2 regions of the Paenibacillus sp. 7523-1 genome follow, and region 1 is predicted to be linked to the other one. Evidence: riboswitches for the same ligand, from Rfam matches in the RefSeq annotation. Region 1 holds a riboswitch; the other holds the start of a gene.

What was found. A riboswitch is a leader RNA that binds a small molecule or an ion and turns the genes downstream of it on or off. The one in region 1 is predicted to bind ZMP and ZTP.
Region 2: another riboswitch for ZMP and ZTP. It lies ahead of CHH60_RS04640 (bifunctional 5,10-methylenetetrahydrofolate dehydrogenase/5,10-methenyltetrahydrofolate cyclohydrolase); the one in region 1 lies ahead of CHH60_RS15380 (TIGR01440 family protein).

What each region holds. Positions count from the first base shown of each region.
Region 1 covers NZ_NPBR01000013.1:52,379-67,878, forward strand. Annotated here, with positions in the region: gene glyA (serine hydroxymethyltransferase) at 1-217, opposite strand, end outside; gene CHH60_RS15380 (TIGR01440 family protein) at 448-1,041, opposite strand; ZMP/ZTP riboswitch at 1,184-1,265, opposite strand; gene CHH60_RS15385 (low molecular weight protein arginine phosphatase) at 1,403-1,975, opposite strand; gene CHH60_RS15390 (manganese efflux pump MntP) at 2,099-2,659, opposite strand; gene CHH60_RS15395 (L-threonylcarbamoyladenylate synthase) at 2,875-4,098, opposite strand; gene spoIIR (stage II sporulation protein R) at 4,335-4,997, opposite strand; gene CHH60_RS15405 (FtsW/RodA/SpoVE family cell cycle protein) at 5,238-6,458, opposite strand; gene CHH60_RS15410 (FtsW/RodA/SpoVE family cell cycle protein) at 6,707-7,927, opposite strand; gene prmC (peptide chain release factor N(5)-glutamine methyltransferase) at 8,013-8,897, opposite strand; gene prfA (peptide chain release factor 1) at 8,923-9,990, opposite strand; gene CHH60_RS15425 (SUKH-4 family immunity protein) at 10,382-10,987, opposite strand; gene ychF (redox-regulated ATPase YchF) at 11,210-12,310, opposite strand; gene CHH60_RS15435 (GNAT family N-acetyltransferase) at 12,418-12,888, opposite strand; gene CHH60_RS15440 (hypothetical protein) at 13,047-13,481, shown strand; gene fni (type 2 isopentenyl-diphosphate Delta-isomerase) at 13,562-14,629, opposite strand; gene CHH60_RS15450 (phytoene desaturase family protein) at 14,861-15,500, opposite strand, start outside.
Region 2 covers NZ_NPBR01000005.1:250,663-266,162, reverse strand. Annotated here, with positions in the region: gene CHH60_RS04700 (DinB family protein) at 1-428, opposite strand, end outside; gene CHH60_RS04695 (helix-turn-helix transcriptional regulator) at 512-1,429, opposite strand; gene CHH60_RS04690 (DUF2975 domain-containing protein) at 1,597-2,073, shown strand; gene CHH60_RS04685 (helix-turn-helix domain-containing protein) at 2,083-2,316, shown strand; gene CHH60_RS04680 (sigma-70 family RNA polymerase sigma factor) at 2,482-3,009, shown strand; gene CHH60_RS04675 (DUF4179 domain-containing protein) at 2,996-4,471, shown strand; gene CHH60_RS04670 (hypothetical protein) at 4,519-5,319, opposite strand; gene CHH60_RS30050 (hypothetical protein) at 5,458-5,733, opposite strand; gene CHH60_RS04660 (Gfo/Idh/MocA family protein) at 5,794-6,843, opposite strand; gene CHH60_RS04655 (beta-galactosidase) at 7,092-9,455, opposite strand; gene CHH60_RS04650 (helix-turn-helix domain-containing protein) at 9,576-10,409, shown strand; gene CHH60_RS04645 (hypothetical protein) at 10,446-11,069, shown strand; gene CHH60_RS04640 (bifunctional 5,10-methylenetetrahydrofolate dehydrogenase/5,10-methenyltetrahydrofolate cyclohydrolase) at 11,213-12,067, opposite strand; ZMP/ZTP riboswitch at 12,119-12,200, opposite strand; gene CHH60_RS04635 (ribonuclease domain-containing protein) at 12,375-12,764, shown strand; gene CHH60_RS04630 (barstar family protein) at 12,781-13,056, shown strand; gene CHH60_RS29690 (hypothetical protein) at 13,388-13,660, shown strand; gene CHH60_RS04620 (ABC transporter substrate-binding protein) at 13,889-14,902, shown strand; gene CHH60_RS04615 (MBL fold metallo-hydrolase) at 14,967-15,500, opposite strand, start outside.

The sequences.
Region 1 (15,500 bases):
TATCTTCCACGACATCCACGTGCTCGCAGCCACCATAATAACGTTTGCCCGGGTATCCTTCAGCGTACTTGTTTGTCAGTACAGATCCAAGTGCCTCAATTACCGCTTCACTTACGATGTTCTCGGATGCAATCAGCTCAATGTTGTTCTGTTGGCGTTTCAGTTCCAAATTCATCGCTTCAAGTACTGCAGGGTCATTCTTACGCAATTGTTCCATGTTTAAATTCCTCCCAGTATATTAGTGAAGTTATAAAGCGAAACTGAAAGGTTACACTCCTTACTCCGATTGCAGAACCATCTTCCGATCGCTGTTATCCCCGGATTTTTTTGAATGCCCTTTAAAGGGGGAAATCCGGTGATAAATGCGACCACTGCGTTTCTCCAGATTGGTTTTGCACTCTCCGTTTTCGTGTAAACATCATTTTCACTTTATAGTAGGTTGAAGATTTAGTCGCAAAATGTCGAATCTGGTTGCTCTTCCATCTGATACACCGCACGTTCGCCGCCAATCAGCTTCGGACGGGTCAAGGCTGTCGTCACACGGGCTTCCCCGATGTAGCGAAGCGTTGTACGGAAGGGGACCGCCACATGCCGCAAGTGCATGCCAATCATCGTTTCCCCGATATCCACTCCTGCATGAGCCTGCACATGTTCAGCCAGACAAGGATCACTCAGCGAACGATATGCTGCGGATGCCATGGAACCACCTGCCTTGGGAACCGGTACGGCGCCCACTTCAGTCAAACCCAGACGTGTGAGCAGTGAACGTTCCATCACCAATGCGCGATTCAAGTGTTCACAGCACTGAAACACAGGATCAAAGCCGAATTCCTGCTGCACCTCGCGAATCCCTGCAAGAAGCTGCTGTGCTACATCAACGGCACCACTCGTACCAATCTTTTGGCCTGCAACCTCGCTTGTGCTTGTACCGATCACAACGATCTGTCCAGGTCCAAGCTTTCCGGCAAGTGCCAGTTCACGCAGAATGGTTACGGTCTGTTCCTGCAATCCGGGTTGATCCGAATCTAACTCAATAGTCATCCTATCGCCTCCCGATAAAATCATGCCTGACTCCCACACGGCTGCCCGCTCTTGTATGCATGCACGGCATTTCAGGTACTATTATAGCGAATAATCAGATGAAAGACGAAAAAAAGAGCAGTCTGCGGGTATCGCAGAATTGCTCTTTTGCCCAGGCGACCGGCCGTTTGTTCCGGTGCTCCATTGTGGTTGTGCCCACTTCGTCGCCAGTTACACCGGATCCCTGTTTTCCCCTTCATCATAAAACAACCCACGCTTAAAATCAACGGGTAATTTACATTACATGTCCGTTTTTGCATAACAATTTAATTTGAAAATTCAATCTTCACTGCCTAATTACTATGACCTGCACAATCCCGGTTTATCCCAACTTGTCCAGGAGACGATCCAGCGCAGTTCTGATCTCCGCAGCGGCGATATTGTAATCATCACGACTGCCGCCAAACGGGTCAGATATATCAAAGCTTGGAATACGCTGCCGGATCTCGATCACGCGCTCACGCTCTGATGCCAGAATCTCCTGACCGAGTGCACGCTTCAACTCCAGTGTGGCGAACAGGCTGTCCAGTTCCTGAAGATCATTCAGAACCTGATTATCATTCTCTACATACTCTTTCAGCGTGTACGTCTTGTGTACCGAATCCGGAAAAACCTGCATGACATGCTGTTTATGGCTTCGCGTTAACGTAAGGACCAAATCTGCCCAGCCGATCAGGCTCGCGTTAAGCTGTGTGGAATGACCAGGCCCTTCCGCCTGGTGATCTCTTAATACAGCTTCGGCATGACGGGAAATCGGCATTCCCGATGTTGCCGCCACACCCGCAGAACGAACCTCAACCTGAATGCCCCGTTCCGCTGCCAGCATGCGCAAAAGCCCCTCCGCCATGGGGCTGCGGCACGTATTCCCTGTACACACAAACAAAATATGTTTCATTGTGATAGCCTCCCCATTTCGCAAATGTTGTCGAATGATGCAATATTTTAATTTTAAATGATGAAAATTTAAAGAGTATCGTTATGACTGCACAATAGCTGCAGCTGCTCCGCTCTATGACTATTAAAAAATAAACAGCAGTCCAAACGCAAGCAGGATGGCCCCACCAATCGCTTCACCATAATCGCCAAGGTTTTGGCTCACTCGTCGTCCCAGCAGCAGACCCATGACGGACATGATTCCACCACATGCACCAAAGGCAAGTACGGTCAGTACCAGATCACTGCTAAACATGCCGAGGGACACCCCAACGGAAAACGAATCCACACTCACACTAAGTGAAAATAAAATCACACCGAGCATAGAGCGATGGTCCACCAGCTTGGTGTCACCTTCACGAAAAGCATTCAGAATCATGTGACCCCCAAGCAGAACCAGCAATCCGCCTGCAGCATACGTCGTAATATCTCCCAAGAGAGAGCTGACGTATTTTCCCGTGTACATGCCGATCAGCGGCATGATGACATGAAACAAAGCCGTAACCAAGCTGATTCGCAGCACATCACGTAAACGAATGCCTTTCATGCCAATCCCAATACCCAGCGAGAAGGCATCTAGCCCAAGGGCGACGGCCATAATCAAAATGGTTACCAACTGCCCCAGATGGGCAGACACATCCCACATTCCCATACCCCCAAGTCACGTAAAGGTTCTTGTACACGATATGCGGACAAGGACACAAACATGACGGGAGAACGAGAATGAATAGTCGGCAGAGACGCAGGCAGGCGTGTCAAAAGAGGATTGGTCTAATCGGCAGGCCGTGAGGTGGTTGTGCTTGCTGCCACGGCCTGCCGATTAGGTGGACCGGAGAGACATCGTCAGCTCCGGTCATGGTGTTACTGGTCCCCAACCTGTATAAGTTGGTGCCCAGCAGCTTTGAGCAGCCGATTCATGACGGCTGCTCCCAGCCCTTCGCGTGAGCAGGCTTCAGCCACAATGTATGTGGCGCCCTGCTCATCGCAGCTGCGCAGCGCGGCGTACAGCCGGCGCGCTGCTTCTTCAAGCTCGCTGGCATCGCCCAGCGAGAATACGGCATCGGCGCGGTACTGCTCCGCGTGCTCGGCGAACGCCAGCACCGCGGTGCGCTCTCCGCGCTGCGCCGCCTCCGCGAGGGCGGCGCTGATCCAGGCCGCCACAGCTGGGGGCGGCCCCTCTACCACGCACAGCGCCCCTGTGGGCGCATAGTGCGTGTACTTCATGCCCGGCGAGCGCGGCGCCGGGCTGCCTTCGCCTTCGGACCCCTCAGCGAGAATCGCCGGGTCCGTGGCGACACGGGCGGCAACGGCGGACAACTGTTCCGCCGTAATGCCGCCAGGGCGCAGGATGGTGACGGTACCGTCGTCACCGACCTGCACTACCGTGGACTCGACGCCCACACCCGTGGGGCCGCCGTCCACAATGCCGCCGATGCGGCCAGCCAGATCCTCGCTTACATGTGAAGCGAGCGTTGGGCTCGGCCGCCCGGAGCGGTTAGCGCTTGGCGCAGCCACCGGACACGCGGCCGCTGCGAGCAGCTGCAGAGCAACCGGGTGATCCGGCATGCGAACACCCACCGTGTCCAAGCCAGCCGTAACCCGCGGGGATACGGCACCTGGCTTAACGGGCAGCACAATCGTGAGCGGACCTGGCCAAAAGGCTTTGATCAGCGCTTCTGCTGCCTCATTCACTTCCGTAACCAGTGAATCCAGCTGATCGCGATGTGCAATATGCACAATGAGCGGATTGTCTGACGGACGGCCTTTGGCTTCAAATATAGCCTCTACCGCAACTGTACTGCGCGCATCCGCGCCCAAACCGTATACCGTCTCTGTCGGAAACGCAATGGTCTGGCCTTGACGAATGCAGGCAGCGGCAGCCTGCAAGTCAGCGAGTGCCTGCTCATAGGCGCTCTTTTTTTTCTCATCAGATCCCTGTCCCTCAGGTTCACCCATAACCAAATTACCCACAACATGCGGCTGTTTCTCACTCATCAATGCTCTGACATCCCACACCGAGGTAAGCAATCCTTCTGGGTTTCCCGAATCTTTGTTTCCTGTGTATTGGTCTTGTTCTCTACTCATATATCCATCATCCCTAAACTTCAATAGGTTAGTACCGCGGGGCCTTGACCTTGACGGTAGCTGTCTTGCTTTCATTTCGAATACCTATAATTATAGCATATCTCTTCAACCTAAGAACGGGCTCAGGATCTCTCTTATAAACCCCATCCGTTAAGCATGACAGCCATTCATTGAAAAATGGGGCAAAAGGGCAGCTTCCTGTATCGAAGTCGCCCTTCCCTATCATTCTCACGATATTACGCAAACAACCCAGCTGCCCAATCCCATAGTTTAACCGCCAGATCCACCAGGAAAAAACGCGCTTCCGGTGTTGCTCCCTGGACAGATGCTTCAGCATCTCCAGGCTCAGCAGCAGCCGCTGCAGATACTGTAGACGGATTCGCCAGCGCATCCCCTGTGCTTGCATCAATGAAGCATAATGGCGGAAACAGCACACACCACCAGTTCTGACCCTTTCCTTCTCCCAGTGTTATACGCACCGCCTCATAATCACCTGCGGGATATACCGTGCCCCCATATAGTTTGGTAGGGAACGGAACGACACCAAGCTCCACTTGAAATGGATAGTCCAGTCCACGGCTGGCCAGCTCTTCTCCCACCCGATCTTCAATTTCAGACAAATGCTCACGAACGACATGGCGTGCTTCATCCAGACTTTGCGGATTATCCAGCTCTGTAACCCACTCACTCATCTGGGCGACCACAGCATCCCGAATCTCGCGTTTCACCAGTTGATCCCCTGGCGCATCCGAATTCGCAAGAATCCGCAAACGGATGGATTGCTCCGGAATCGCTGTAGCGGCTACAGCTGCATCCGTCTTCTGACCTTCCCACATCATAATAATCATCATAAGACAAACGATAATAAGTCCAATTTGTTTCACTGTTTTTCTACTCATCCCGTTCTCCCCCTCGGCTCCCGTGATCATGTTCCCTGCAACTCTCTCATGTCTATCAGTATGCCCGGAAGAGACAGAAGTAAACCTAGCAATAATCATAAATCTAGCAAATTCATTCTCTCATTTTAACGTGGTTGAGCCGGATTAAGAAAAGGCCGACCACATCTGTTACAGATGCGCATCAGCCATGCTTAAGAGACCTATCGAACCTAACTGTTAATGCAAAACCGTATTCGATGATTACAACGCGCTCTTTTCTTTTCTCAGCAAATGCAATAACCGGTCTGGCAAACCGGGCTTTTGCTCTCCAAGCAGCAGGTCATCTTCCTCTTCATCTCCATATAATTTAATGCTCATGACCAATCCGATACAAGCCATATTAATGAGTAAAGAAGTCCCGCCATAACTGATGAACGGAAGGGTAATACCTGTTAGTGGCATCAGTCCGAGAAACGCACCTATGTTTTCAAACACTTGGTATAAGAGCATGCCAATAATGCCTACAATAATGACCGGTCCCGCCCGATCCTTGCATTCCATACCGATCAGAACCATTCGGTGAATCAGAATGAAGTACAGCAGTAACAGCACCGACGCTCCCACAAAACCGAATTCCTCAGCGATAACGACAAAGATGGAATCCGAATAGGTATACGGCACGCGTCCACTTTGGACGGAAGTTCCCTGCAAATACCCTTTGCCGACAATGCCCCCTGAGCCTATAGCCAAGCCGGCATTTTTGGTGTGCCATGTCGCCTTGGATGTGGCCTTTTCCGGTACGAGCCAGGGATCTATCCGTTCCGCCCAGTGTTCACGGCCTACCTTCTCGAGAAAGGTAAAGATTTCATCATGATATGTCGTGTAGGCTTTGACGAAACCAAAGAAAGTTACCGCTACAATAACAAGGCCGATGATTGCATGTTTTAGCTTGATATTACCGATCCACAATACCGCGGCCAAGATGACGACGTAACCGAGCGCGTTGCCCAAATCATTCTGAATCATGACGAGTGCAAACGGAACGAACGCCCAACATCCGATGGGAATGATATCTCTCCAGAACCCGAGCGTGTTTCGCTGGCGCTTCACAAGCAAATGTGCGAGAAATAGAATCAGGATCATCTTGAACAACTCCGCAGGTTGAAACGAAAGATTATCCCCAAGCTTGATCCAGCCATTAGCATTATTAATAGGTCCGCCCACAAAGTTGACGAGAACAAGCAGAACGATTCCTAAGGCATACAGATAAAAAGCATAATTCACATATAGTTTGTAATTTACTAGTCCGATGCCCACTACTGCGACAAATCCGATGATATAAAACAACAAGGTTTTGATATGATGCTTGGCCAAAGTGGCATCCGTCTGTGTACCACTATAAATGGCAAACACACTTGCGATCATCAGCAAAAACAATACAAAAAGAATAACACCGTCCATCTTTTTCAGCATTCTCAACATAACTGTAATCGTCCTCCCGGATAGCCATATGCATTTTCCAAATTGACTTATTATTTCCATTGTATAAAATAGAGAGATAAATTGGAAATTTTAATCAATGCGTGGAGGATCGATTTCAACTTACATAACCATTAGAGAAAATCTAGCAAAAGAAAAACCCTTGAAGCACCAAATCCAAATGGCTTGGATTGATCTTTCAAGGGTTCTATGACTCTCTTGTTTTTGTTTCCTGTACCTGATAAAAGGAATTACTGTTCCTGCTGGGACGGTTTCCTTCTGAACAACTTGAGGACGATATCCGTAATCCCCGGTTGTTCTGCAGAGCCCAGAATATCCTCGTTCTCTTCCGTATGAACCTTGATACTCATCACGATCCCCATACTGATCATGTTAATCATGATAGAGGTACCACCCGAACTGATAAACGGCAACGTAATCCCTGTGAGCGGCATTAGACCAATAAACGGACCGATGTTGACAAAAATCTGGTACAGCAGCATCGCTATAATGCCGACAATGAGATAAGGCCCAGCGCGATCTTTACATTCGAGCGCAATAAGTACCAGCCTGTGGATGAGAATAAAGTACAGCAGCAGCAGCACTGAAGCACCTACAAAGCCAAACTCCTCCCCAATCTGCACAAAGATCGAGTCGGCATAAGCTAGCGGTACCCGATTTGACTGAATCGTTGTACCTTCCAAGTATCCTTTACCACTAATGCCCCCAGAACCAATCGCCAGCTTCGCGTTATAGGTCTGCCAGAGCACGTCTCTGGAAGTCTGATCCGGCACGAGCCATGGGTCGAAACGGTCTGCCCAGTGTGAACGCCCAACGTCCTTCAGAAATTTAACAATCTCATCATGATAATGAATATAAGCTTGTATACCGCCAATAAAAGCAGCCACTGCAATAACAAAACCAATAAGAGCATGAGAGAATTTAATATTACCAATCCATAACAGGCCCACGAGAATGATTACATAACTTAAAGCATTCCCCAAGTCGTTTTGAAGTAGTACAAGTAGTAATGGCGGCAAAACACAGAGTGAGACCGGAATGACATCACGTCCAAAATAAAGCGGACGATTCTTCTTTCGAGCCAATAAAGCCGATAAGAACACAATCAGGCATAGCTTGAACAATTCAGCAGGCTGCAAACTTACACCGAATATGGATAGCCAGCCCTTTGCTCCATAATACTCTTTACCAAAAAACATAACAAAAATAAGCAAGAGCATACCTACGCCATAGATATACAGATAGTTTTTGATAATGAATTTGTAATTAATCATCGACATTCCAAAAAAGACTACGAAGCCCAAAATATAATACATAATGGAACTTTGCGTGAGTCCCTCCAGCTTTGGCCTGCCAAAGGTCGTACTATAAATCGACAAAATACTGATAACCATCAATATAACCAATATAAAAACAATCGAGTAGTCTATCTTTTTGAATTTATGCAGCATGTAGTTATGTTCCCCCAAGCATTCAGCAATCTTCGGTATATCCCATTGTAGAGGATTTCGCGGCAAAAAGAAAACCCGCAGAACCTTACATTTTCGTCACCTGTTCCGAAGTACGAACACCCAGGACATGCCGCTCGATCCCGGCAAGGTCCGGAACAATGATAATTTCCGGCCAGTGTCCGGCAGATTCAAGCAATGCGGCGATGTCGCGAGCCTGTCCCTGACCGAGTTCAAAACCAATGACCTGCGGTGGCGCAGGCAGCAGTGCCAGCTGCTCCAGCATAACCCGGTACGGTGCCAGTCCGTCCGGACCGCCGTCCAGTGCCGTGCGCGGCTCATGATCGCGCACCTCAGGCTGCAGCCCGGCGATATCCGCCGCCGGGATATATGGCGGATTGGACACCAGAATGTCCACCCGCATCCCTGCGAACGGGGCCAGCAGATCGCCTTCACGGAAGTCGATCTGTACTCCGTTCGCGGCCGCGTTCCGTGCGGCCACTTGCAGCGCCGCCGCCGAGATGTCTCCGGCGCCGACCTGCCAGCGCGGGCGCTGCGAGGCGATCGTCACCGCGATCGCACCGCTGCCCGTGCCAATATCGACGGCGAGCGGAGCGCCGTCGGGAAACACGCGGTCGGCTTCGCGCAGCACAGCCTCGACCAGCAGCTCCGTCTCCGGCCGCGGAATCAGCACGGCCGGCGTGACCTCGAACGGCAGCCCATAGAACTCCTGGCTGCCGATGATATACTGCGCCGGCTCACCCGCAGCCTTGCGCGTGACGGCGTCCTCCCAGCGGCTGCGCAGCTCGCTGGGGAAGGGTTCCGGCTGCATCATGTAATACGCGGCGCCATAGACGCCGAGTACATGCTCCAGCAGCAGCCGGGCATTATTCTGCGGCTCGTACACGCCGCTCTTTTCCAAAAAAGAGGAAGCCTCCACGAAGGCTTCCCGACAGCTCTGTTCCGGCGTCATTACAAACTGCGCGCGGTTCACAGCATTATTCTCCTCTATCCATCATCTCCGTCTGCTCGGCAATCGTCAGCGCAGACAGGATTTCTTCAATCTCTCCGTTCATGACCTGATCCAATTTGTGCATGGTCAGACCAATGCGGTGATCGGTTACACGGCTTTGCGGGAAGTTGTACGTACGAATCCGCTCACTGCGGTCCCCTGTACCTACTTTACTCTTCCGTTCCCCTGCAATTTTCGCTTCTTCTTCCTGGCGCATCATATCGAAGATCCGGGTACGCAATACTTGCAGCGCTTTTTCCTTGTTCGAGTTCTGCGATTTACCATCCTGACATGTCGCTACGATTCCGGTTGGAACGTGCGTTACCCGTACAGCAGATTTCGTCGTGTTAACCGACTGTCCGCCGGCACCGCTGGAACAGAACGTATCCACGCGAATGTCTTTATCATGAATTTCAATATCGAAATCTTCAGCTTCAGGCATAACGGCTACCGTTGAAGTAGAAGTATGAATCCGTCCACCTGATTCGGTTGTAGGGATACGTTGTACACGGTGTGCACCACTTTCGTACTTCATTTTGCTGTATGCACCGCGGCCGTTGATGAGGAAAATAACCTCTTTGAATCCGCCGACATCATTCGTATTGGCATCCATCAATTCTACGCGCCAGCCCTGATTATCGGCATAACGTGTGTACATGCGGTATAGATCCGCTGCAAACAATGCCGCTTCATCTCCACCCGCAGCTCCGCGAATTTCCACGATGACGTTTTTGTCGTCATTCGGATCTTTGGGCAGCATGAGAACACGAATCAGTTCGTCCAGTTCTTTCTGACGGGCGCTGAGTTCTTCGATTTCCATTTTGACCATTTCACGCATCTCGTCATCCAGCTTCTCGCCTTGCATTTCTTTGGCTGCTTCGAGATCCTGACTCACCTGTTTGTACTCATTGTATGCTTCGTACGTCGGCTGCAGATCGGATTGCTCTTTGGAATACTCACGCAGCTTTTTGTTATCACTTGCCACATCCGGGTCACAGAGTAGCTCGCTTAGCTTGTCATAACGGTCCGCCAATGCCTGTAATTTATCCAACATATATAGTCACCTCACGATTTATTTTCGGTTATACGCTGCACGTCTCCGGGCAGGCGTTCCATGTTTATTATCTATATCATCTATTTTCATAACGCATAGGTTCTCAGTCCAACCGAACCCTGACCGTAACATTCATTAATGACCGACGCAACATCGCTACAACGTCATCAAATCCTTTACTTTTAAGTTATATAAAAGAGCTTATGTACCTTACGCGAAGCCCCACTTAAGTCTTACAAAAAGCGAGCTGAATCAACCTAGGTACACGACTCTTAATTATAGCATATTCTTCTCAACCTGAACAGATGCTTTTCCACCTGCCTACAGGTTCGCTTTAGATTATGGCACAACTGACAATGGCATTATTACATTATTCTTCAATGGATATCAGCTACAACAAGCCATCTTCAAGCTGTTCAAGAACCAGGCTCCACCAAGCTTTTTCATTCGATAAACTACCTGGATCCTGTTCGGCAAAGAAAGCACGGAGTTCGCTTATGGCCTCTTTTCGGCCGGATACATTGCCCTTTTTCTTTCCTGGTGTAAGCTCTCCCCTTTGAAAAGCTGCCAGTTTGGCTTGGGCTTCTTCCAGTGTCATCACACTGGGCTCATGCACTTCGGAGAAATTCTCAATGAATTGAGCGTAACGCTGGAGAAATTCAAGAAACCGAACCAGACTGGTGTTGATCAACCCGTGTTCCCCTGACGATGCTTCTACCGAGTAAACTGCGCCCGTTCCTGTCTCCACACCGAACAAGGCGGATTTTTCCTCCCACTCATATCCGATCGGCAGAAGCGTAGTGAAGCCGTCATCACGTTGTACCTGAATCAAGCCTCGTTCCGGCATGGACCGAAAATGGACACCCAGCAGATCGTTACCCTCATCGCGAAACTGGGGTACTCCCTCAACAAGAAGCAGATCGCTAATCTCTCTCGGTAAATGCATCGCTTTCACATATGCTTCATCATATTGAATACGAGTTACTGCATTCTCCATTGTCCATCCTCCCCCATGCCCTTTTCCTCTATTATATCCACACCGCGCAAACAATCCAGTATAAGCAGAACAAGCGGTCGCTATCAGGGATCCTTCCCTGCTATTCTCGCCTACTCCCTCTAATCTGCTGTTCCCTTCATCCCAATTAAAAACCCTGCCATCTTCAGAGAAGACAGCAGGGCTGTTCATGTCTATCATGTACTGCTTAAATTGGTTAACCGATTATACGTTGAAACGGAAGTGCATAACATCTCCGTCATTGACAACATATTCTTTACCTTCCAAACGAAGCTGTCCGCGTTCTTTGGCACCGTTCATGGAACCAGCTGCAACCAGGTCTTCGTAGGAAACGACTTCTGCACGAATGAATCCGCGCTCGAAGTCTGTATGAATTACACCCGCTGCGCCCGGTGCTTTTGTACCTTTGCGGATCGTCCACGCACGAACTTCCTGTACACCTGCCGTGAAGTATGTGTACAGACCCAGCAGCTTGTAAGCGGCTTTGATCAACAGGTTCAGACCGGAATCCTCGATACCGAGCTCTTCCAGGAACATTTGTTTATCTTCGCCTTCCAGCTCGGAGATTTCTTCTTCGACTTTTGCACTGATCGGCACCACTTCTGCATTTTCAGCAGCCGCGAATTCTCTTACTTTTTGCACATAGGCATTGTTCGCCACATCACCGATCTCATCCTCGGCTACGTTAGCTGCGTACAGAACCGGCTTCAGGGTAAGCAGGTGCAGATCACGTACGATCAGACGCTCTTCGTCTGTCAATTCCATGCTGCGTGCCGGCTTATCTTCGTACAGAACTGCCTTCACTTTCTCCAGTACTTCCACTTCTTGAGCAGCCTGCTTGTTGCCGCCCTTCATGTTTTTCTTGGAGCGATCGATTTTTTTCTCAACACTTTCAATATCGGCCAGGATCAGCTCCAGATTAATCGTCTGGATGTCGCTTACCGGGTCAATTTTGCCATCTACGTGTGTGATATTCTCATCAACAAAGCAGCGTACCACATGAACAATCGCATCGACTTCACGAATGTGGGCAAGAAACTTGTTACCCAAACCTTCGCCTTTACTTGCGCCGCGCACAAGACCTGCGATATCTACGAATTCAAACGCTGTTGGCACAGTCTTCTTCGGCACAACGAGTTCTGTCAATTTGTCCAAACGCTCGTCCGGTACTTCAACGATCCCCACGTTCGGGTCAATCGTACAGAACGGATAGTTTGCCGACTCGGCACCTGCTTGTGTAATTGCGTTAAACAGAGTGGATTTACCAACGTTAGGCAGGCCCACGATTCCAGCTTTCAAAGCCATGTATATGACAACTCCTCATTCATTACTTGTTCGGTATGGATAATCCTATACATTATATATGACAAACCCGGAGGCATCAAGGAACTTCGGGTTTCGTTTCTGCCTGACTACCGTTTAAGTTCCTTGTACATCGTCAGATCAGTGATCTCGTACCCCATCTTGCGATATAAGCTGCTCGCCCGCACATTATGTCCAAACACATGCAAACCAATTCGATCCACATGAAGACTGCGGGCAGCTTGTTCAAGTGCTTCCATCGTTTCGGTTCCATACCCCTTGCCCCGATATGCCTCTTCGACAACAATATCGAGCAAAAAGGCTTCCTTACCCCGGCGATTGTCCGTAATGTTAAACCAGATGTACCCCACATTGTCGTCTACCGGATGCACCAGGTTATAGATGTAGGCTCCAGGCGTGTTCATTCCTTCAGGCAAATAGCGATCATAAGATGCCTCAGCGAGCTCCTGCGCTTCTTCCTCCGCCCATGCCCCTGCTTCTACTTTCTCAACTGCAAAATCCGCAATGGAACGCTTTCGGAAATTCGCAAACTCCTGATCATTCATGGATACAAGCTCCATAGTATTCCCTCCCGGGTTCCAATTCCGTTTTCAATCTTCTAACGGCTTATCTTATTGAAACGTTTTATTGTTCATCATACATGAAGTGAAAAAAAATCTGCATAACTTTTATCAGACTTCCATTGTTTATTAACCATAACGAGAGGAGCACATATAAGATGAACAGACGTCGCAAACGGCCTTCAAGGAAAATCATCATTCTCTTGGCGGGTGTGGTTATCTTCATTGGAATCATCATAGGGATGGCGTATCCAACCATAGACCAATTCCGATCGCTCAGGATCACTATTCACAATCAATCAGACTTCGATCTTACAAATGTTAATGCAAGCCTGGTCCAAGGTGAAGGCCCGGTTAACAGTGAAAGAGATGGCTCCGTGTACAAGCTGAAGAAGGACATCGCCAGCGGTGATAAAGTAAAGTTCGCTCCTAGGCTTAGCCCTTCCGGAGAATCATCTGTCCACCTGCAATTTACGGATAGCCGAGGGGAAATTCATACCAAAGTCGTCTGTGGTTATACGGAGTATCTATCCGGCAAAACCTATGTCAACGTAACCAACGACAATATCACGGTAAAAGAAGAGTGTTGGTAATCCTTCTGTCTTTTCATAATAAAAAAGAGGGCTTCCCCCATGTCATCAGTATGAACATGACAGGTTGCCCCTCTTCCGTATTAACGCCGCTCGACCAATCGCTCTGTCTGCTGCAAATCTTCGATTCGCCCGGCTCCGATACCGAACATGACCGTACGAAGTTCGAACTCTACCTGCTCCAGCCGCCCATCCAACGCTTCATCCGAAGCCACTGCGGATTCGAGCAGGGAACGGCCGAAACCGGCCAGGTCTGCACCCAGTGCGAGCGCCTTGGCTGCATCCACTCCATGATGAAGTCCGCCGCTGCCAATCACAACCCCTTCGGGATTTAGTGCTCTGACTTCCCGGATGCACTCGGCAGTGGGAATGCCCCAATCGGCAAAGGCCTCGGCCGCAGCCCGGCGAACCGGGTTGTTGTTCCGGTATTTCTCCACCTGCACCCAGCTGGTGCCTCCTGCTCCGGCCACGTCGATAAATGCCGCTCCCGCTTCATACAGTCGCTGTGCCGTTATTCCATCAATGCCCCAGCCTACTTCCTTCACTCCAACGGGTACATCCAGCGTACGGCACAGATCTTCAATCCGGTTCAACAACCCGCTGAAGTCCGTATTGCCCTCCGGCTGGAAGATCTCCTGCAAACCGTTCAGGTGAAGTACCAGCACATCCGCACCAGCGATCTCAACCGCACGCTGGAAGTCAGCAGTGTTGAAGCCGTAATTCAACTGCACTGCACCAAGGTTAGCGATCACCGGGATGTCAGGGGCCCAGCGCCGTACATCGAAGGTCGGCGCCAGTTCAGGTTGTTCCACTGCTGCCCGTATGGAACCCACGCCAAGCGCCCAGCCTCTGGCATTGGCCACGCGGGCAAGCCGCTCGTTAATGGCACCTGTCGTTTGGCTTCCACCCGTCATCGAGCTGATGAGCAGCGGTGTGCGAACCTCTTTCCCCAAAAACATCGTGTTCAGACTGACCTCATCAAAATTCAGTTCAGGCAGGGGGTTATGACGAAATACGTACCGCTCCATTCCGCTCGTGATCCCTTCTCCTGCCACATTCTCTTCCAGACAGAGGCGCACATGCTCCAGCTTCCGTTCCCCCGTAGCCACCTCGGGAAGCAGCCGCTTGCCGGCTCGCTCTTGTTCATTCATGATGAGACCTCCTTATGTGAGAAATTGTGCGGATGGACAGGGACCCCCTGCCGGTTCCGTTCAATTGAAATACTGCATTTGTTTGCTTTATTTTTGCTCATATGTAACGCACAATTCTGCAAGTAATAAATTCCTAGTAAATCGCCGGTGATATCTTCCACGCGTCAACTCTACCCAGTATACCGTTCCGGACATGCTAATGAAAGGGCGCACCCGTTCATCTCTGATGAATCATAAGAGCAAGGATGCTAGCTGCTCGCCGACCAGCTGTCCGGATAGCGTTACGATCGGTGTCCCGCCTCCCGGATGCGTCGTTCCCCCCACGTACCATAACCCCTGTACATCCTTGCTTTTGTTCCCTGGGCGAGAGAAGGTCTGCTTCACTGAATTGGAGGAAATCCCGTAGATCGATCCTTGATGCGCCAATGTATCGCGTTCAATATCCTGTGGTGTGTACCGTATTAACACATCGGATTGCTTTAATCCTGTAATTCCCCGCTGTTCAAGCTTATCCAGTACCAACTCGCCGTAGCGTTCCGTTTGCTCTTCCCAATTCCATGCATCCGACAGATATGGGGCGTTCACCAATATAAACAGATTACTCGCTCCTGCCGGAGCCATACCTGCCTCCGAATAACCGGAATAACAGATGTAGATGGTCGGATCCAGCGGCATCCTGCGTTCACGGAAAATATGTTCGAACTCCGGTTCATACCTATCCGGAAAAAAGACAGTATGGTGCAGCAGGGAGTCATACTGCTTCCGCACGCCAGCCAGTGTCACATAACCGGAAATGGACGGTTCATATTTGCGAATCCTGCCATCACTCATCTGCTTCCGATGTTCCGGCGCAAGCAGGAGACGGTTTACA
Region 2 (15,500 bases), on a different contig from region 1:
ACATTGCCCCTGTGGTAGGTCCCGTGATTCACCACATGCAGCAGCATGTTGGACAACGTTGTTTCGCAGATGCCGGCGTATGGATTATCAAGTATGATGGTTTGCTCCAAATCGGTTTGGCGCTGTATCCATTGCTTGTATCGTTCTGCCAATTCGGCATAGGTGTCCATGTACTCTTCGACGGTAAGAAATGTTTTTCCATTCAATGCCATGAACTCTTGCAGCGCTTCACCCATTGCCATACCTGATAAAACAAGATACCACATCTGATCGACTGCGTAGATATGGCTTAGGGCATGGGCGAGGGTGGGGAAGGAACTGTTCAATTCCTGACTTAGAACAGATGAGGGCAATTCTTTGATTCTGCCCAAGATGGTTTGGTTGGCCCACGTGTGATAATTCAGCATCTCCATTGGAACATTTGACATTTGAAAGGTCTCCTTTTGTTGTGCAATGATTTTTGTTTTGGTATCTGTTGTGATTATAAAAAAAGAAGTATGACAACAGCGTGTCATACTTCTTCGTATAGCAGGATTGCTTGTTGCAGCTGTTCTTTCAAAATCCCTCGAAGTTCTCGCGGCTTAATCACTTCGACTCTACTACCCAAACCCAGCAGAAATGATTGAAGCCACCTTGCCTGTAGGGGTTGGTAAACGGAAATTTGCATGGTCATGCTTCCGTCCTTGTTAAATTGCTTCTCTGCCTGATGAAAATGATCCAGCGCTTCTGCTAGTGCCTCAGGCGCAACACGAAACTCAACGTCACTTATCTGATTTTTCCATTCCTCGTTTCGCAAAGAACGCTCTTTTGGCACCTCACTATGCGGTAAAAATGATTCTTGGGTTAGCGAGAGGTTCATCATACGAGATAGACGAAATTCTCGGTAATCCTGCCGTATTCGGCAGAAACCATATACGTACCAATTACGATATTTAAAATAAAGCATCACCGGCTCCAACTCGCGGGTTGTGCGTTCATTCCGGCTGTTAATGTAATCGAAACGGACAACGGTATGCTTTGTGATCCCCGACCGTAGCTCACGAAGCGCATGGTGATCCGTACGGTGAGTTTCCAAGTCAACCGCCAAAGTGGGTGATTGCTGCTCAGAGCCAACCGTTTGTAGTCTTTCAATCGTGCCCTGAGCACGCTCATCCTCAAATACAGTGGAGAGACTGCGCAGAACGGTAATAAGAGAGTGAACATCGTACGACCCAAGCAGGCTTTTGTCCATTTTGTATCCGTCCATCATGCCATACCCGCCGTTCATTCCCTGATAGGAAACCACTGGAAAGCCGGCGGCACAGATCACGTCGATGTCCCGATAGATGGTTCTTGGGGATACCTGAAACTCTTCGGCCAGCATGGAAGCAGAGACAACTTCGTTGTTCAGCAGCTTATAGATCATAGAGATTAATCGTTCCAATTTCATGAGTAAGGACCGCCTTGTCCACTGGTTTTATTCATTATCGTTGGTCGTTATTATATCACAAATGATTGCATAACAATAATAAAACAATAAAAATCAATAATTATTTATTGTAAAACGATAAATAATGTGATAAATTCAAATCACTTAAAACAAGAGAGGTGCTTTTTGTGAAACGAGGTTCAACAATCTTTCTGAAAATGGCTGTTCTGCTTATTGGGCTTCCCATTCTGGCGTTGTGCATCTTCGGCATACCTTGGTTAGCGAATCATCCGGTGAATCCGAATTATGCTGGTTCGCTATATCCTATTGTGATCATTATGTATATCTCTGTCATACCGTTTATCATTGCGCTGTTCCAGTCATTCCGTCTCCTGAGCTACATCGACAAGAATGAGGCTTTCTCTTCAATTTCGGTCGGTTCTTTAAAAATCATAAAATACTGTGCTATTGTAATTAGTAGCCTATATCTCGTGATGCTGCCGTTCGTTTTTCTTGTAGCAGATAAAGATGATGCTCCAGGGCTTATTATTGTCGGAATGGTTCCCATCTTTGCTTCGCTGGTCATTGCAGTGTTTTCCGCTGTTCTCCAAAGACTGTTACAGGAAGCCATTGATATTAAATCCGAAAATGACCTAGTGGTTTGAGGTGAAGACATGGCTATTATAATCAATATTGATGTGATGCTGGCTAAGCGGAAAATGACAGTTACCGAACTTGCGGAGAGAGTTGAGATTACGATCGCCAATATTTCCATATTGAAGAACGGGAAGGCGAAAGCGATACGTTTGTCCACTTTGGAGGCCATTTGCAAAGCGCTGGATTGTCAGCCGGGAGATCTATTGGAATATAGAGCGGATGAAGATGAAGACGCCATTGAGCAGTCTTGATAACGATGTAGATACAGAAGGCAGTCGAACGATTATGTTCGGCTGTTTTTGCTTAGAAAATAAGAATTTAATCATGATTTGAAAATAATAGTAACCTTTTGTGAACCAAATGAAGCCATTGGTGATCTAATGATTAGATAGTGTTGAGGAGGAGGGGAATTTTTCGTGGATTTAAGCGAGAAAGCAGAACTTGCACGAAAAGGGGATAAGCAAGCATTTGTATCATTAATACACACGATTCAGAAGAGCCTCTATGTTATAGCAAGATCAATCGTAAAGAACAACGAAGATAGTGCAGATGCGATGCAAGAGACCATTACCAAAGCATTTACGAGTATACATACATTAAAAGAACCTGCTTATTTTAAAACATGGATTATTCGGATACTAATCAATGAGTGCAATCAAATGAATAGAAAAAAGAAGCGAGTATCTCTGCTCCCTTACGACTTGAGAAAGACTTCATACCAGGACGAGTATGAACAGGTAGAGCTATTTGAGGTGATTGATGAACTGGATGAACAGCTTCAAACCATCGTCACACTCTTTTATATCGAGGATTTGGCGATTAAGGACATTTCCAAGGTGCTTGAAATTTCTGAGGGCACTGTAAAGTCACGTCTGTTCAGGGCTAGAAAACTACTTTCTGAGCTCATGCTAGGGGAAGGAGAAGATAAATATGAGTTATCATGATCCGTTTGATCACGAAATTAAACAGTTTCTTAAGCAGAAATCACAAGACGTCGTCCTCCCCGATACAGTCCAAATGGCTGTGGAGAATGCTCTCTCTTCACTACCTGAGCAAAGGTCGAAAAAGAACGCTCGCCTTAATCGCTGGAGATGGACTGCAGCGTCCATAGCTCTTTTATTTGCTCTAGGGGCGGTCATGATCTATACAGTTCCAACCTTTGCTGAAATGATCAGATCTTTATTTGCCAAAGATAACCCCGATATCGGACTCCTACGAGCACAAGAGCTGGGATTAGTACATAATCCACATATTAAAGTAAAGGACAAGGGTTATACGCTTGTCATTGAGGAAGTTGTAGCAGATCCTACACGAGTGACGCTAGCGCTCCAACTTTTTGATAAAAAAGGAGAGCATGACCGGCATAAGCTGAGTCTAGGGGAGCAGAACACCATTACTATTAAAGATACTCAGGGAAACAATGTGGGCAGTATGTACGATATGGGTTATACAAATGATTTTTATTATATGGTCGAATTCTTTAGTGAGCCGCTCCAAACGGACAAGATTACGATTGAGGGAAATATTAATAACCTTGGAACTGGCAATCAAAGTACGATTGAAGGAAATTGGAATTTTAGCTTTGACCTGGATATGAAAGAGGCGAACAGTAAGACCCGAGTAGAGGAACTCTCTGGAACTTACACAACACCTCATGGAATGACCGTCAATCTAAAAAGGATCACACGAATGGTACAGGGTGTACGATTCGAACTGGAGACTGAGCTCGATGATGCAGCAATGGCTAGATCCCCCGGTGATTTATGGGAAAAACAAGCATTGAGCTTTCACTTTGAGAATCTCGAAAACGAAGAAATACACTCAGTAAATCCATGGAAAACTGGTTATATGGACAGCCTGATGACATCTGACTATAGCGTAATTGAAAAAGGAAAAATGAGATGGAGCTATACGTTTAAGTATCTCCCTGAAAATGAACCTTACCGTTTTGTAATGGATGGATACTCTATTGCAGAAGTGGATGGTAGCAAGTTTTCCTTTAAACCTGCGGAGTTAACAGAGCCTAAGTCTTTTAATGTTTTAAAGGATAGATTGGACGTCATTGGGACTTCGTTGGAGAAATCACAAAGTGGTGGCGAAGCAGATGAATTAGCTGTTTTATTCTACGGAGAAATGGATAATGAAATTCGTAATGATGCTTGGAAAGCATATGATTCGGCAGATAAACAATATAATGTTAGCAAAAGAGGATCATCGAGACTAGAGAACAGCCTGCCTGATCACTGGAGAGAGGGATTTATAAGCATGGGAGACCGTAAAATGAATAGTCCTTTCGAATACCGTATTGAGGGGTTAGGCCATATTCCAGAAGAACTTAGCCTAGTGAGAGAAGTGGTCGATAAACGATATAAAGACCCTAACTGGTCCGTAATACTAAATGAGTAACCCAAAACGAACTTATTCCTGTCATGGAGTAAGTTCGTTTTGGGTTTCTAATGAATGAGTTTATACCATTGAGCCCATTCCTGTTTGTTGATTTTTTGTACGGGCTTAACTTGATTAGTCTTTGTGTTATATCTAAACAGAATCAGTTGATCAGAGGGATACTCACTAATGTAATCCAGAGTGTTCCCGTTTTTTTGCCATAGAACAAGATTAGTACTTATATAATTGGTCGTTCTCGGGAGAAAGTGGAAGCTGTCTTTAGTTGGATCATATATGGCTAACGAGCTTTTTTCCGTGTTTCCAAATGAAATGGCGATCTCATCTCTTTTAGGTGACCAATGAAAGGAGGCAATGGTTTCAATGGTTTGACTTCGTTCCTCTTGCAGACGATCATTTAACACCATTAACTTCCCGGTTTTAACATTCACAAGAATAAGGGCTTTGCCCGCACTCCGCTCAGCATGAATGGCAATCCATGTCTTGGACCGGGAAACATCCATACTGATAATATCCATCAGTTCATCATCGAATTTCTCCGTATTAATGGTGTATGCTTGCTCTCCTGAGGTGACCGTAATGGATTCAATCACGTTTTGTTCGAATGAAGCCCGATCAGGTTTATTCACCACGTCTGCTTCTAAAATAACATTCATTCCTGTCCAAACTATTTTTTTCGCACTGATCTTCTTATTAAATTGGTTTGCGTTTGGGTAAATGGACGAATCAACGACTTTGTATTCTACTGAACTTTTAGCAGCTGTCTTTGCAGCAGATTGTTGTGGCACAATCAGCATGTACAACGAACTGAGCAGGATAGCACCTGAGAAAAGAATATGCGTATATTTCATGATTACATCTCCTTATTGATGGGAGGAGTGAAGTGAAGTCGATCCTCTGAAGTGGCTGTCTGTAGAGATAAACGCCAAAAGAGTCTGTAAGGTTTATAATGAAATAAAAAAATCAGCGCAGAGAATAGGACATCATATTTACTTCTTTTCTTTGTTCTCTTTTTTGTTCTTATCTGACAATGAAATCGTAGCTATCAAAACAGCAATAAAAGCGACGATTAATATGGTATTAGACGGTACCGTCTTGACGATGTAATCTTGAACCAACAGAACAATGATGGATATGGCTAAGATAGCTCTCATGACTCGAGCTGATGAACGGTCCGGATCCTTGGAATGTTGGGATATCAGATACATGACATACCACAGCCCAAGAAATAAGAATATAGAACCTGTAATGACGATTGCAAACATGTAAGAACACCTTTCAAGGAGCGATTTCGTTAAACGATTCGTTCAGAATACTTATTAAAATCAGATGCTTACCGATTCCTGAGTTGAGATTGCTTTCTCGATGGCTAGAGACAAACGCACATCCTTAAGAGCTTCGGTCAAGGGATAAAAAGAGATATTCTCTCTTACAAAAGCAGACATGCGCGTCAAAATTTCAACCATGGCCAGCTCTTCATCGGAAAACGGAGCAGAAGAGAAGGGATTACGGTACAGGCACTCTTGTCCTGCGCGTAGCTCACGAAGGGAGAGCGGTCCCAGACTTCCTTCCATGCCGCTTTGAATTCGGTGGATGGAGTATGTATCATACGCATCGGTACCCAAGCTGATCGTGAGTTCGTTATCCCGGATCTCCCCATGGGACCCGCGAATCAGAACCCGGTTTTGACGAAGAGGAGAGAAGTATTGAGAACGGGTAAAGTCAAGCACAGCACTCTTGCCGTTATGGAAAGACATCATGGCGATCTCTTGAACTTCATTCTCGATTCGATCCTGGACTTGTCGACCGCGATAAGGTACTTCCAGAATCGGAAGTTCGAATCGGCGGCCGACAATTTCACAGCTGATATCCGTGAGCGACAGCCAGTTACGGATCAGACTGATCCCATGATAACCGTGTGCTACGGATGCTTGTACATGATGAACCTGACCCAGTTTCCCTGACTGGATCAGGGACATTCGAGCGAGCTGATGCGGCAGCAGGGGATACTGTTCTGCTATCTGGATCTGACTGTTTTTCTCGGCAAAAGAGGACATGGTCCTCAAGCTGTCTTCATTAAAAGCTGGCGGCGTTTCAACCAAGAGAGGAACTTGTAGTGAGACAAGTTCTTCTAGGACGGCAGGAACGGATGTTTTGGACACAGCAACCAAAAGAAAATCACAATGCCGGGCCATCTCATAGGATGACTCGTACAGGGTGACGCCCCAACGTTTGGCAGCCTCCGCATATTTAGCCGAATTACGCACGACTATTCCGCTGATTTTGAATACATGGGGGAGCTGCTTCGCGATCCGCAGATAAGCTTCTGCTCTCCAGCCGAATCCTATAATCCCAAAGCTGATTGGTTTACTCAAAAAAATCTCCTCACTTCTCATGCTTCTACTGAAAGAAATATGTATGTGTATTACCTATATTTTCTATTCAAGGATACCACGTTGCTAAGCATTTACAACGAAAGAATTGGAAAAAGGAGGTGTAACCCGAATATCGACAAGAGTCTGATCGATGTTTAATCCGTCGTATGACGAAGTTAACCTACACAGTGATATGAGAAAAAGCCCTGAGTTGTTCGATTTGAACGAATTCAGGACTTTATATGATCTTAGTTGGAGAATGGGACGGATAGTTGTCCAATCGCAGCAGCAGTTTTAACCGGATACAACGCGACTTGATATTGCGGAATGGCTTCGATTCGGCGGAATTCGGCGATCTCGACTCCCTCAAAGCGCTCAATTTGTGCCTGATTGACAAAAGTATGGACCGTTCCTCTGCGCTGCGGCGTTATGGATAAGTGCAACTCAGAGAATTCAAGCTGAGTGTAGAATTCCTTTAAGCCTATGGACCAGGTCTTGCCGTAAAAAATATGATCCGTAATAAGCCGGCCATTCAGGAACGCTTCGGCCACATCACCTTCATAATCGATCTCAAGCCACACATCATGAACATGCGCCGGCCATTCTCCGGCAAATTGCAGCAAGGCCGATTTGTCCGCTGGTTTCTTCATCAACACCTCTGGTGTATACTCAGGCAGGTCTATTGTATAGGTAGTGAAAAGAGTGGACCCCCCGTTTTGACAATGAACAGTACTTGAACTTTGGGTTTGCAAATCTTGCTCTGGCTTGGGATACAGCGAAATAGCAATATGGGAAGACCCTGTCGATGTGCAGATAAGCTGATGATTACTGACTGTTACGGGGCTATCGCTGATAACCAGCGTTGGTTGTCCCCATAGTTCAAAGGTGTATGCTTTTTGCGCTTCTTCTCTGGAAAGCAGTACAAAACGTACGGAATCTCCATCTGTGGTTAGGAAGTTAACTGGATTATTTTTGTCCACGCTTGGTTGAATCACATAATAAGATTCGTGGTCCAATATTACACTTCCGCTGCACTGCACATCCTTTAGATTCGTTTTGGAAACGACGTATTCCGGTGTCATGCCTTCATGTGCATAGAAGAAAACCGCTTTGTCTTGATTTGTATCGATCATGGTGAGCAATGGAGCCGTTGCGCTAAGTAGGGACACGCCATGAAGATCCAGATTGAATGGCAGCATCAATCCGATTCCTTCAGGAAGCTCCAGTTCACCTTCAGCAGGGAATGCAACGCTGCCTTTGGAAGTTTCCAATTCGATTCGTGTTTTACGGCGGGGCAGGTCGATCTGGTCCTGAAAATTATTCAGGAAAACAAAGCCAGAGCCGTCCTGATGTCTGACGCACCAGCGTAATGTCTCAGTATCTGTCGGATCGATGGCAGACTGTCCCTCTGGCAGTACCGTTTTCATCGGAGCAAGGACCGATCCGAAAGACTCAAGAAACAAGGAGATGGCGCGGATGCGGTCATAGGATGCACCGACTCTGCCGAATTCACCCAATGGAGACTGGTAGTCATACGTAATTTTCGGCAGGAATTGCTCATTGAGGTAACTCTTCTTGCCGACGGGGTTGGAGCCGCCGTGATACATGTAATAACCCAGCAAATTGCTGCCACTGGCCAGTTTGACAAGGGTCATGGCCTCGATGCTGTTTGCCGGAACGAACGGCCTCACATTATAACTGACCTGCATACCACCGGCCATTTCACAATACGCAACGGGATATTCAGGTGTGTCGAAATGAACGGGCTCTGCCGGAGTATTATGAAGATCGCGATACACAAATTCCTTGCTTGGAGGCTGGTCAGGCAGCCAGGACGTATAGGCGTAGCCTGCAAGCATGGGCAAAAAGCCTTCCTCGGGAACGGCAGCTCCGCCCCAAGCGGTAGCCGTGAAGAACAGAGGATGGATGCCTGCCTCCTCGGCAATGCGGCGCAGCTCGGCCAGATGAGCTGCACCTCCGGTTCCCGAGGACAGAAACTTACCGGCTTTGTAACCCCAGGCATCATTCGGTGCTCCGGCGTGCATGAATTCATTTTCCAACTGCACGGCTATCACGGGTCCTCCGTCCTGATACAGGCTGCCTTTCATTTGACTAGCGATTTCCCGATACAGTCTGCGTGTCAGCTTCAGATATCCGGGATCATTGGAGCGGATCTCAATAGGCTTGGAAACTACCCAATCCGGGATTCCTCCATTGCGAACTTCGCCGTGGCAGAATGGACCGATACGAAGGATGAGGGGCAGATCCAGTTTGGCACACAGATCGATAAAATGGCGCAGGTTTCGATTTCCACCCCATTCAAAAATCCCTTCTTCTTCCTCATGAAAATTCCAAAATACATAGGTGGCGACGATGTGAATTCCACCGGCCTTCATTTTCAGCAGTTCTTCTTCCCAGTACAAGTATGAAAACCTGGAGAAGTGAAATTCACCTACGATCGGGATGAAGGGCTCGCCATTACGAGTCATATAATAATTGGTGAATCCAAAGGCATCTCCTTTGGGATTGGCTCCGCCAAGCATACCCAATTTTCCCGGATGGATGTTCTTACGGTCGGCATCTATTAATGATAATTTTGAGATGTGACTCATTGCTGGGACAACCTCCTTGTGATATGTTCTTTACGATGAATTCTACTGTGTTCAAAAATAAAAGAAATATCGATACAGCTACATTTTATATGGAATAGATCATAGCGAGGTAGTGTGATAATGGCTGAAAAACATGCGGATTATGCTATAGTTGGACACAGGCCCTTTGGAATATTGATCGCAGGTCATTATAAGGAGTTGAACGGATATGAGATTCATCGACCAACAGGGAGCATCGACTGGTTATTAATGTATACGCTTTCCGGTGAAGGGGAAATACAGCATGGCAAAAATTCGATAACCTGCACAGCGGGGGACGTGGCGATTCTTATGCCAGGGCTTCCGCACCATTATCGAACGAAGCAGGATCATTGGGAATTTATATGGGTACACTTCATACCCGATCCCCATTGGAGTACTTGGTTGAAGCTCCCCGAAACGTCAGCTCGTTTCATCTACCAGCGGATTGTTTCGGAAGAGGTACAACATGATTTGCAACATGCCCTTCAAAGATTGGTGCGTCATGGATTTTCGGAAGGCCGTTCCGAACAATATCGCCGATTGTCCGAGCTGGCCCTGGAGGAGACGTTGATTCACATTCAGCATACCTATCCACCGGATGTTCCGGCGGCTATGGATCCCCGAATTGCGGAGATCATGCGGTATCTGCAGATGCATCCTTCGCAGAAAATAAGCATACCGGAACTTGCGAACCGATGCTGTTTATCCACCTCACGCCTCTCTCATTTATTTAAGGAGCAGGTAGGGGATACGATTCTAAATACAGTTCACAAGTTCAGGTTGGAGAAGGCAGCGCAGCTTCTCGCTGGAACGAATCGGCAGATCGCAGAGATCGCTGCGGATGTTGGATTCGACTGCGGTATACATTTTACAAGAAAATTCCGTGAAGCCTTTGGCGAGACACCATCGGCATTTCGTAAACGTAGAACGTAAAATACAGTTGTAGCATCAGAGGAGGACAAGTGCAGCATGAACCTTTTTCACATCCAATCCATCATACACGGAACTGACCGAACTGCAGCCTTTCTGGAAGATAACTTTATTGGGATCGATTGGCCAGCTACAGGGGATCTGGAACAACTGTCTGCTGAAGAATGGAATGAGCAAATCGGGCAGCATTATGCACTACCTGAATCGGAACTGAGCGGAGTAATAGCTACACTACAGACATTTGTAAACATCATGCAGGATGGAGATCATGTCTTAATTCATGACGATGAGTGGGTATATGTTGGAGATGTCGGTGACTACTTTTACGATGACTCCGTTAGCATTGAAGAAGATTCGATATGTCATCGGCGAGGCGTAACGTGGTTGGGACGAATTCCTCTGACAAAGATAAACGATAAAGTGGGTGCTCTGATTTCGAATGCTTCGATTATTTCAACATTCGAGTATCCACTTTCACAGGCTCAATTGGAGCCGTGGATTTCAAGAACTCCCGAAACTGAAACAGCAGTTCAACATCCGGTTGGCGTAGATGACGGAACAGTACAGGAAGCTCTCGACGTACTAAGGAAATCACTACAGAGTGAAGACGAGGAACTTCGTATTCGTGCGGCGACGGCCATTTTACAATATGCGAAAAAATAAAAAGAACATGAATAGATAAGTAGTAACGAAAATGGAATTAACAGATGTACGCACTCTCAAAGCTCATTACCCTTTATGTCTATACACTAAGAAGCACGCAAAGCCCTCATGAAACGAGTGAGCTTTGCGTGCTTTCGTACATATTATGATGTTTTTTCTGATTGCATGCAGGCTGATTTGATCGTGTGTTCAATCAGCGTAGCAATGGTTACGGGACCAACCCCACCCGGGACGGGTGTAATGGCAGATGACGGAGTCAAACAGGATGAAAAGTCCACGTCACCGATATTTCCTTTATTGTAACCTGCATCAATGACAACTGCACCAGGTTTAATCCAGCTTCCTTTTACAAAATTGGGTTTGCCAACGGCAGCAATCACGATATCTCCTGACTTCACGATTTCTTCCAGATTGGCGGTTTTGGAATGACAGGTAGTTACCGTGGCATTTCGGTTAAGCAGCATGGCTGAAACGGGCTTACCGAGAATTGGACTTCTTCCTATGACAACAGCGTGCTTGCCTTCGATTGGAACGTTATAGAAATCCAGAATACGGATAATCGCTTGTGGTGTGCAGGAAGGGAAAGCGGCGACTCCAAAGGCATTTAACGCAAATCCTAGGGTGGTAACGCCATCCACGTCTTTCTCTATGCTTATTGCATCAAAAGCGGCTCTTTCATTGATATGATGCGGTACCGGGTGCTGCAGCAGAATGCCATGAACGGATACGTCTTCATTTAATTTGGTTATTTCCTGAATTAATTGTTCCGTTGTAGTCTCTGCAGGCAAAACCACTTTAATCGAATGTACCCCTATTCGGGCACATGCACTGCCTTTCATTCGTACATACGTTTCTGATGAGGGATCATCACCAACCAAAATAGTAGCCAGACAAGGCGTGATTCCTTTCTCCTTCAACCCGGCAACCTTCGCAGTCATCTCTTCCTTCATGAAGTCTGCTACCGTTTGTCCATTCAACATTAGCTTCTCTGTACTCATGCTCATCATCGCCCTTTCCAAATAAAAAGAGGCAAGGAAATAAAACTTCCTTACCTCTGCCCAGGCGTACGGCTTGATTAGACATCATATGCTCCCTCACGGTTCACCGTGTTCGCCAGTTACATATGACCATATTAAATTGATAGTACTTCATTTTGAAATGTACATCAATCCCTTTAACTTATAGCTATACTTGGAACGGTGTCCAGATTGGTATATACTTTTTTGAGTTAAGAAGATTAAAAGGAGATTATAAGCAGTGAATATTAAAAAATGGTTAGGTGCTGTACTCATTATTCTTGCGACGATGCTGTTCGCAGGCTGTTCGCTTGAATCGCTATCTGTAGATGATTCGACCCAGACTCATGCTGTCTTGAACCAATTTGACGAAGTTGCCAATTATCTTACCGAGCATCAGGAACTTCCGGATAATTATATTACCAAGAAGGAGGCCAGAGCTTTAGGCTGGGAACCAAGTGAGGGAAATTTGCAAGATGTGGCCCCAGGCAAAAGTATCGGCGGTGATATTTTTCAGAATCGGGAAGGCCTGTTACCCAAGAAAAAGGGAAGAACGTGGTACGAGGCAGATATCAATTATTCCGGTGGAACCCGGGGGAGTGATCGAATCCTCTATTCCAGTGATGGCTTAATATACAAGACAACCGATCATTATCGCACGTTTGAACAAATCAAATGACCAAAGGTAGGATGGTATGAAGACAGTAATCATTGATGGAAATGATATTCATGGAAAAGAAGAGCTGCATGATATTCTTCAGGCGAAGCTGGGGTTAGATGACTCTTACGGGCGGAATCTCGATGCGTTATGGGATGTCATTACAGGCTTCATTTCAATTCCGCTAACCATTCGATGGGTTAATTTTGAGGCCAGCAGGGCTGTGCTTGGAGAATATGCTGATCAGCTATTGGAGTTAATGCGTGACGCAGAAGAAGAGCTGGATCAGTTTCAATTGGATCTGAAAATGTAAAATTGAACGGGCAGTCCCCTGAGGACTGCTTTTTTTGTTGTGCAACATGTTCCATGAGATTTCCGTTAATGAGTTTAGGAATCCATAGGAGGTGAGGGTCATCCCCAGGAAGTTATTGTACTTCATTTATGTTCTGTCACTGGTTAGTTTGACCACATCTTGTTCGAGCGCATCTAAGAATGTAGAGGCTGATAACAGTCTAAGCGGACTATATATTACAGCATTGGAAGAGGTCATACTGACAGATTCAGCTCTCAATAGATCGATGGAGTATATATCAATAGACTATGATCAGACTCCCGCATTAAGTGATTCGGATGGACAACATATAATGGAGTTCTTACGAACGAAATATAAGGTGGACGTTTATAACCTAACGTATGAACAATTGCTTAAGCAAGGTTTGAATGAAGGTAATGAAAGCAATCTCCGAGGAATTTTACTGCATTTCGAAAAGGTTGAGCTGGCGGACGAGAAGAACGAGGGCACACTTGTGGTAAGTAAATATCGTTCAAATGAGGGTTCCATCTCTGTAAAAATAACGTTGCAATATAGGGATAATAATTGGATGGTAGTTGATCTTGTTACCTTGAAAGAGAGCTAATACTGGAGAAGGTTGCGAGACTATAAAGTTTTACGAAGACTAAACAATCTGTCTTGAAAGTCGCCAATGGCGGCTTTTTTTGATCCTGGAATGGATGTATGTATGAGGGGTGAAACATGCAATATAACTACATTTTACAAAGAAAACTAGAATTAGCTTGTCAAATAGACTGCATCATGATAAAGTGATAACGATTATCAATATCAATTAAAAAAAGGTGGGTTTACATTGTTGAGACGATCTAATTCGATCTTGCTTATACTGGCATTAACCGTGCTGCTGGTACTAAGTGCATGCGGTCAGACCGAGACGACGAGTACAGCAACGGATGCAAGTGCAAACACGGCAGAGAAGACAACTGACTCAACATCAGCAGCTGAACCAGCGACAACTGACGAAGGGGAGACAGTTACATACCAATCGGATGCGGGAGAAGTTGAGGTACCCAAAACGCCACAGCGTGTCATTGATTTGACGGCGTTTACGACAGGATACTTTGTAGCACTGGATGTTCCCGTGGTAGGAGCTCTGTCTGGAGCAATGGGCAATAAATATATTAAGGATCAATTGATAAGCGAAGGAACGACCGATCTGGGTGAGCAGCCTACAGCGGAACAGCTGGTAAGCCTCAAACCGGATCTGATCATTGCTTATACGGGCACAGAAGGTCTTGATCAATTGTCTCAAATTGCCCCTGTAGTGCAGATCCAATATGGCAAACTCAACTATAAAGATCTTATGATTGAATTAGGCAAGCTAACGAATAGGGAAGATGCAGCGGAAGCCTGGGTTACAAACTGGGAAGCGCAGATTAGCGAATGGAAACCCAAAGTAGAAGCCGCAGTCGGTGACCGCACTGTCTCCATTCTGAATCCATACGCGAAGGGATTGTACGTATTCGGCCATAACTATGGTCGTGGCGGTGAAATCCTCTATGGTGAATTTGGCTTGAAAGCCCCGACCAAGGCTCAGGCAGAAGCGATTGACAGCGGAACAGGCTTTGCTTCGATCTCCATGGAAGTCCTGCCGGAATATGCAGGTGACATCATCTTTACCAGCCCTTGGTCGGGAGATACAAGTGATTCCGAAGTCGTATACAGCAATACATTGTGGGAGAATCTTCCTGCTGTTAAAGAAGGACATGTCTTCCAGCTGGATAACACGTCGGACACATATAACGATCCGATCACTTTGGAAGGACAACTTAAATTTATTACAGACAGCTTGCTTTCTGTGAAGTAAGCAGCAGAAGAACACTCCTGACCGTCACGAAGTGACGGAGGAGTGTTCCTTTTTTATAGCTGAATTATAATACGTAGGATTCTCCATCCTCAGGAACAGCAATGTTACTGGTGATCCCTTTATCTTTCAAAAAGCTTCTTAAGTCTTCTCTGGAGAGACCCCAATGGTTAACTGCTTCCATGTGGACTACAATGATTTTCGCTTCTGGTGCAGCTTGGTATACTTTATAGATATCGTGTATGCCCATAACCAAGGAACCACCCTCCAGAAACTGATTATCTCCTCCATTAACAACAAGAACTTCAGGTTTGTGAGTGTGGATCACTTCTTGAACAGATTCGACCCAAACGGTGTCCCCTGCTACATATAACGTCTGCTCACTAGTGTGTTTAAAGACTACACCACATACTTCGCCAGCAAGCTTCAAGACTTCTCCTCTCCCATGCTCCCCTTTTGTTTTAAACAGTTGAATTCCATGAAATACTGAATCTTCATGAAGAATCTCTACGTTGTTAAAGCCAGCATTTTTAACTTCAGACGCATCAGCTTCGTTCTGTACAAACATTTTGATGTCTTTGGGCAGTGTTTCTTTTGCCTT